Methyloferula stellata AR4: one gene and its partner. The protein of the gene in region 1 binds, or shares a complex with, the protein of each later gene. Links are inferred from orthologs where the notes say so. Each region holds a gene or a part of one and is shown on either strand. Other genes may lie near its edges.

What was found. Proteins that work in one complex are often made in the same cells at the same time.
Region 2: the proteins of mfd (region 1) and uvrA are in contact, whole or in part, in a crystal structure (PDB 4DFC), measured with the Escherichia coli proteins. The link is inferred for Methyloferula stellata AR4 from one-to-one orthologs.

What each region holds. Positions count from the first base shown.
Region 1 is NZ_ARWA01000001.1:4,066,052-4,070,237, forward strand. The notes cover bases 62-4,179. They hold mfd (transcription-repair coupling factor), read right to left. Parts: upstream 3,784-4,179; coding sequence 262-3,783; downstream 62-261. Other genes in these bases: A3OQ_RS0120185 (hypothetical protein), read right to left, coding at 62-140; A3OQ_RS24180 (FAD assembly factor SdhE), read right to left, coding at 3,817-4,119. In the rest of the region: more of A3OQ_RS0120185, read right to left, coding at 1-61. UniProt on the Escherichia coli protein: Couples transcription and DNA repair by recognizing RNA polymerase (RNAP) stalled at DNA lesions. Mediates ATP-dependent release of RNAP and its truncated transcript from the DNA, and recruitment of nucleotide excision repair machinery to the damaged site.
Region 2 is NZ_ARWA01000001.1:2,051,081-2,054,571, reverse strand. The notes cover bases 1-3,423. They hold uvrA (excinuclease ABC subunit UvrA), read left to right. Parts: upstream 1-328; coding sequence 329-3,223; downstream 3,224-3,423. Other genes in these bases: A3OQ_RS0110165 (dicarboxylate/amino acid:cation symporter), read right to left, coding at 1-42. In the rest of the region: A3OQ_RS0110150 (Flp family type IVb pilin), read left to right, coding at 3,463-3,491. UniProt on the Escherichia coli protein: The UvrABC repair system catalyzes the recognition and processing of DNA lesions. UvrA is an ATPase and a DNA-binding protein. A damage recognition complex composed of 2 UvrA and 2 UvrB subunits scans DNA for abnormalities.

The DNA of each region.
Region 1 (4,186 bases):
ATCATACCGAAATCGGCGGAGACGCGGATGATCGTTTCGAATGGCGCAACGGTCTTCAATTCGTTCAGCGAGGCAACGGCTCTATCGAGCTCATAAAGCCTTGCAAAAAGCCGTTCGTCTTCGAGAACATAGCGGCCCATGAGTCAATCACGCCTCTTATTTGACGCATGACCTGATCCAAAAAGTCTGCAACTTTTTGGGGTCATGCCCTTGGTCAACGCATGATCTGATCCAAAAAGTCTGCAACTTTTTGGGGTCATGCTAGGCCGCCTTCTTCTTCGTCGCGAGGCCGACCAAGGTGCGCATGATCTGGATCGTGCCTTCGAGCCGCGCCTTGGCATTCGCGAAATCGCGGATGAAGACGATCTTCATATCCGGCCGCACCTTCGCGTCGGAGCCTTGTTCGGAGACATAACGCACGAGCCCTTGCGGATTGGCAAAGGCATTGTCGCGGAAGGCGACGATGACGCCCTTCGGCCCCGCTTCGACCTTCTCGACATGCGCGTGACGGCAGAGCGCCTTGATCGCTGCGAGCTTCATCAAATGCTGAACCTCTTCCGGCAAGGGCCCGAAACGGTCGATCATCTCGGCGGCGAAGCCTTCGATCTCCTCGTCGGTTTCGAGCGTGGCAAGACGCCGGTAGAGGCCGATGCGCAATTGCATATCGGCCACATAATCTTCCGGAATCGTGACCGCCGTCCCGATCGTGATCGAGGGCGACCACGCTTCTTCGACGGGCTCTTCGATGCCGGCCTTCAGCGCGGTGACGGCCTCTTCCAGCATATCCTGATAGAGTTCGAAGCCGACTTCCTTGATATGGCCCGACTGCTGATCGCCCAGCAGATTGCCGGCGCCGCGGATGTCGAGATCGTGCGAGGCGAGCTGGAAGCCCGCGCCCAGCGTGTCGAGCGAATCGAGCACTTTCAAGCGGCGCTCGGCCTGAACCGTCAAGGCGCGGTTTGTCGGCAGCGTGAAAAGCGCATAGGCGCGCACTTTTGAGCGTCCGACGCGTCCGCGCAATTGATAGAGCTGCGCCAGGCCGAACATATCGGCGCGCCAGACGATAAGCGTATTGGCGGTTGGAATATCGAGGCCCGATTCGACGATCGCCGTCGCCAGAAGGATGTCATATTGGCCGTCGTAGAAGGCGGCCATCTTATCTTCGAGCTCGGTCGCCGCCATCTGCCCATGCGCGATGACATATTTCGCCTCCGGCACGTTCTGGCGCAAGAAGGCGGCGGCCTCGTCCAAATCCTCGATGCGCGGACAGACGAAAAAGCTCTGGCCGCCGCGATACCGTTCGCGCAGCAAAGCCTCGCGCACCAGCAATTCGTCGAAGGGAGAGACGAATGTGCGCACGGCGAGGCGATCGACCGGCGGCGTCGCGATGATCGACAATTCGCGCACGCCCGTCATCGCGAGCTGCAAGGTGCGCGGGATCGGCGTCGCCGACAATGTGAGCACATGGACCTCGGCGCGCAATTCCTTGAGCCGCTCCTTATGCTGTACGCCGAAATGCTGCTCCTCGTCGATCACGACGAGACCCAGATCCTTGAACGACACGGTCTTGCCAAGCACGGCATGGGTGCCGACGACAATATCGATCGATCCGTCCGCCGCGCCGGCCTTCGCGGCCTTGAGATCGGCCGCAGAGACCATGCGCGACATTTGCGCGACCTTGATCGGCAGATGCGCGAAACGCGCCGCGAAATTCTTGTAGTGCTGGCGCGCGAGCAAGGTCGTCGGCACAACGACCGCGACCTGCTTGCCATTGACAGCAGCATCGAAGGCGGCGCGCAAGGCAACCTCGGTCTTGCCGAAGCCGACATCGCCGCAAATGAGCCGGTCCATCGGCTTGCCTGACGCAAGATCGTCAAGCACCGCATCGATGGCCGCGAGTTGGTCTTCCGTCTCGTCATAGGGAAAGCCGGCGCAAAATTCGTCGTAAAGCCCTTCCGGCGGGACGAGCTTCGGCGCCTCATGCAGCTCGCGCGCGGCGGCGATTTTGATGAGCCCCGCTGCCATTTCGAGAATGCGCTTGCGCATTTTCGCTTTGCGCTTCTGCCAGGCGCCGCCGCCCAGACGATCGAGCTGGACCTCGGTGTCTTCCGAGCCATAGCGCGACAGAAGTTCGAGATTTTCGACCGGCAGAAAGAGCTTGGCGCCCTCGGCATAATGCAGCTCAAGGCAATCATGCGGCAGACCCGCCGCCTCGATCGCCTGCAGCCCGGCGAAACGCCCGATACCATGATCGACATGGACGACGATATCGCCGATCGTGAGCGTCGTAACATCGCTCAGGAAGTCTTGCGCGCGGCGCGACTTCTTACGGCTGCGCACCAGCCTGTCGCCCAGAATATCCTGCTCGCCGATGACGGCGAGATCCTCGGTCTCGAACCCTTGTTCCAGACCGACGACGGCGAGCGCGACGACGCCTTTTTTCAGTGCCTGAGCCTGGACGAGCGACGAAACGGGTTCGAGATTTTTAAGCCCGTGATCGCCGAGCACATGGGCGAGACGCTCGCGCGATCCATCCGACCAGCCGGCGACGATCACGCGTTTGCCGGCATAGAGCAAGGTACGCGCATGATCGGCCGCCGCCTGAAAGACATTGGCGTTTTCATCATTGCGTTCGGGCGCGAAGCTGCGTCCCGGCCGCGCTCCGCCATCAATGACGAGGCCTTTGCTCGATCCGGGCACGGCGAAAGGCGTCACATGCACAGTCGCGGCTGTGTCGAGGTCCTTGCGCCATTCCGCGGGCGAGAGATAAAGCGCATCGGGTTCGAGCGGCTTATAATTGGAATGCGCCGGATCGGCATCATGCGCGCTTTTGCGCGCATCGTAATAATCCTTGATCTGCGTCAGGCGCTCATTGGCGGCATCTTCAGCGAGCGCGTCGAGGACGAAGGGCGCGTCACCTACATAATCGAAGACGGTGTCGAGCCTGTCATAGAACAGCGGCAGCCAATGCTCGAACCCAGCGTGACGGCGCCCCTCGCTGATCGCCTCGTAAAGCGCATCGCCGCGCGTCTGCGCGCCGAAGCGCGCGACATAGGCCTGGCGGAAGTGGCGCATCGTGTCGGTCTTGATCTGAACCTCGCTCATCGGCACGAGATCGAGGCTTCTCATCTGGCCGACGGTCCGTTGCGTTTCCGGATCGAAGGTGCGGATCGATTCCAAAGTATCGCCGAAGAAATCGAGCCGCACCGGCTGCGCCATGCCCGGCGGAAACAAATCGATAATGCCGCCGCGCACCGCATAATCGCCGGTGTCGCGAACCGTCGAAGCTCGGCCGTAACCATTCGCTTGAAGCCATTGCACCAGGGCTTCCGTATCGACCGCATTGCCGGGCGCGGCCGAAAAGCTCTCCTGCCCAACCTGCTGCAATGGCGGCACGCGTTGCAGGACGGCGTTGACCGAGGTCGACAAGATGCGCGGGCGTTCAAGCGCCGTGCGCGACAAAGCGAGACGCGACAAAACGGTCATCCGTGCCGCGGTCACCGCGGCATTGGGCGAGACCCGATCATAGGGCTGACAATCCCAGGCGGGGAAATCCATGACCTCGATTTCGGGTGCGGCAAAACTCATCGCCTCGTTGAAGCCGCGGGCGCGTTGCTCGTCGCGGGCAACATGCACGAGCACGACGGCGCGGCGTTCGGCCGCGCGCGCCAAGGCTCGCGTGAGGTCGGCGATGCAAAAGGCATCGAACCCGTCGGGGACCGAAGCAAGCGTGAGCTGCCGGTCCTTTTCGAGCGATGCGACGGCACGTTTGAGATCAATCACGAGAAGATCGCGGCCCTTTTTCGCGGCAAAAGCTCAGCTATGAAGCGGCTTTTCGTGGGTATGGAAGGCACATATTTTCCGAAACAGCCCAGTGTCGAAGTTGGCCGGCGTTTCGAACTCCCCCGTCACCCAGCCGAACACATCCCTGTCGGTGGCATCGAGGAGGATCTCGAAATCGTCAAGCTCCGCATCGCTCAGATCGGCGACTTTGGCCTCGGCGAAGCCGCCCAGAATCAGATCCATCTCCCGCATCCCGCGATGCCAGGAGCGAAACAGGATGCGACGGCGGCGAAGGTCAAGATCCGCCCGAGAGGGAGTTTTTAGGGGCTGGTCCAATAGGAATACGTCCAAAGGGCGCTTGTCAGGGCGCGCTCAGGTTGAAGGTCTTCGTTCTATAGACCTG
Region 2 (3,491 bases), 2.0 Mb from region 1 along the record:
AGCCGGCCGTCGTATCAGGGCCTCCGGCGAAATTGCGACCATGGCGTTTCCCTACCGCTCTTGATTTGCTGCATTATTCTGAAGGGGATTTTAAGGCTTCGCAAGGCGTCCAAATGGACCAGATTCACGATTTCCGCGCCGAAACGCGCCTGGTCTTTCCCCAAAAGACGCGATTGCCGCAGGGGATGGCGCGAGTTTGGCATGGCGAGGCCGTGGCCGAGCCCCTAAATTAGCGCTATCTCGCCGCTTTACCCTTTGCGCAGGTTCCCGGAACAGTATGAAGACCCCCAGATCGAGAAAAGCGACGTCCGAGACCGCAGAACTCGCATTGGAGCCCCGTTCCAACCTCCGCAATATCACGGTGCGCGGGGCGCGGGAGCATAATCTCAAGAACGTCGATCTGACGATCCCGCGCGACAAGCTTGTCGTTTTCACCGGGCTTTCGGGGTCTGGGAAGTCGTCGCTCGCCTTCGACACGATCTATGCCGAGGGCCAGCGCCGCTATGTCGAGTCGCTCTCGGCCTATGCGCGGCAGTTCCTGGAAATGATGCAAAAGCCGGACGTCGATCAGATCGACGGGCTTTCGCCGGCGATTTCGATCGAGCAGAAGACTACGTCGAAGAACCCGCGTTCGACTGTCGGAACCGTCACCGAGATTTCCGACTATATGCGGCTTTTATGGGCGCGCATCGGCATTCCCTATTCGCCCGCGACCGGCCTGCCGATCGAGAGCCAGACGGTCTCCCAGATGGTCGATCGCGTGCTGGCTCTTCCCGAGCGCACAAGGCTCTTTCTGCTGGCGCCCGTGATCCGCGGCCGCAAAGGCGAATATCGCAAGGAAATCGCCGATTTCATGAAGCGCGGCTTTCAACGGCTGAAAGTCGACGGGCAATTCTACGAGATCGCCGATGCGCCGGCGCTCGATAAGAAGGTGAAGCACGATATCGAGGTCGTCGTCGACCGCATCGCCGTGCGCGAGGATATCCGCGCGCGGCTGTCGGAGAGTTTCGAGACCGCGCTCGAGCTGGCCGACGGCATATCGATCATGGAATTCGCCGACGAGAAGGAAGAGGACGGCACGCCGAAGCGGATCGTCTTTTCGTCTAAATTCGCCTGCCCCGTCTCAGGTTTCACAATTCCCGAGATCGAGCCGAGGCTCTTCTCCTTCAATGCGCCTTTCGGCGCTTGCCCCGTCTGCGGTGGCCTTGGCGTCGAGCCCAAGGTCGATCCCGAGCTGATCGTCCCCGATCCTAAAGTCACATTGCGCAAAGGCGCCATCGCGCCCTGGGCCAAATCGACCTCGCCTTATTATCAGCAGACGCTCGAAGCGCTCGGCAAGCATTTCAAGTTCCGGCTCGATACGGCCTTCGCGAACCTGCCGAAGGAGATCCAAAAGCTCCTGCTCTACGGCTCGGGCACTGAATCGGTGCGCTTCACCTATGACGACGGGATGCGCACCTATGACATCAACAAGCCCTTCGAAGGCGTCATCCGCAATCTCGAGCGGCGCTATCGCGAAACCGAGAGCGAATGGTCACGCGAGGAGATTGCGCGCTTCATGACGTCCGAGCCCTGCTCGGCCTGTCATGGCTATCGGCTGAAACCGGAAGCGCTCGCGGTGAAGATCGATATGAAACATATCGGCGAGATCACCGAACTCTCGGTCCGCAACGCGCATGCCTGGTTCGAGGCGCTGCCTGCGAAACTCGATGCCAAGCGCAACGAGATCGCCAAGCGCATCCTGAAGGAGATCCGCGATCGGCTGTCCTTCCTCATCGATGTGGGGCTCGACTATCTCACTTTGGCCCGCGCGTCGGGCACGCTCTCCGGCGGCGAGAGCCAGCGCATCCGGCTGGCCTCGCAGATCGGCTCCGGCCTCACCGGCGTGCTTTATGTGCTCGACGAACCGTCGATCGGCCTGCATCAGCGCGACAATGCGCGGCTCCTCGAAACGCTCCGCCGATTGCGCGACCTCGGCAATAGCGTCATCGTCGTCGAACATGACGAAGACGCTATATTGACCGCCGATCATGTCGTCGATGTCGGCCCCGGCGCCGGAATTCATGGCGGCGAGATCATCGCGCAAGGCACCGCGCAAGAGATCATGGCCAATAAGAAGTCGCTCACCGGCCAATATTTATCCGGCGTGAGAGAAGTCGCCGTGCCGCGCATGAGGCGCAAGCCGGAGGCGGCCCGCAAGCTGAAGATCGTCAATGCCTCCGGCAATAATCTGAAAAACATCACGACCGAGATCCCGCTCGGCCTCTTCACGGCCATCACCGGCGTTTCGGGCGGCGGCAAGTCAACGCTCATCATCGACACGCTTTATAAGGATGTCGCGCGCCGCCTCAATGGCGCCCTCGAACACGCGGCGCCGCATGAGCGCATCGACGGGCTCGAACATCTCGACAAGGTGATCGACATCGATCAATCGCCGATCGGCCGCACGCCGCGCTCGAATCCTGCGACCTATACGGGCGCCTTCACGCCGATCCGCGAATGGTTCGCAGCGCTCCCCGAAGCCAAGGCGCGCGGCTATTTGCCCGGCCGCTTCTCGTTCAACGTGAAGGGCGGCCGTTGCGAGGCTTGCCAAGGCGACGGCGTCATCAAGATCGAGATGCACTTTCTGCCGGACGTCTATGTCACCTGCGACGTTTGCAAGGGCAAGCGCTACGACCGCGAAACGCTAGAGGTCAAATATCGCGACAAGTCCATCGCCGACGTGCTCGACATGACGGTCGAGGAAGCGGGCATATTGTTCAAGGCCGTGCCGTCGATCCGCGAAAAGATGGAGACGCTGTCGCGCGTGGGCTTGGGCTATATCAAGGTCGGCCAGCAGGCGAATACGCTTTCCGGCGGCGAGGCGCAGCGGGTGAAACTCGCCAAGGAATTGGCGCGCCGTTCGACCGGCCGCACGCTGTATATTCTGGACGAGCCGACGACGGGCCTGCATTTTCACGATGTCGCGAAGCTTCTCGAAGTGCTGCACGAGCTTGTCGATCAGGGCAATTCGGTCATCGTCATCGAGCATAATCTCGAAGTCATCAAGACGGCGGACTGGGTGATCGATCTCGGCCCCGAGGGCGGCGACGGCGGCGGCGAGATCATCGCCGAGGGACCGCCGGAAGCAATCGTCAAAGTGAAGCGCTCCTACACCGGCAAGTTCCTTGCCGATGTGCTGGCGCGCCGGCCGCTCAAGAAAGAAAAAGCCGCGGCAGAGTAAAGAAAAGGATAACGCACGGGTATCAAAATGCCGTGCGTTACGCCGCTTCAGTTGCGTTTAGCGCCGCTGCTTCGAGCTCGCCGCAAGTAGACGGCGATGCTTCGACACAACGCTTCCGGACGCGGGAATTATAAGTAAATGTACCTATTTTTCATTTACGAGACTACAAGATCTTGGATGTAGCCTGCACGCGATCCGGGGCCACGATGGCACCGCGACACCGGAACGGGAAACACCCTATGCAGAATCTTTTATCGCTTTTTTCGCG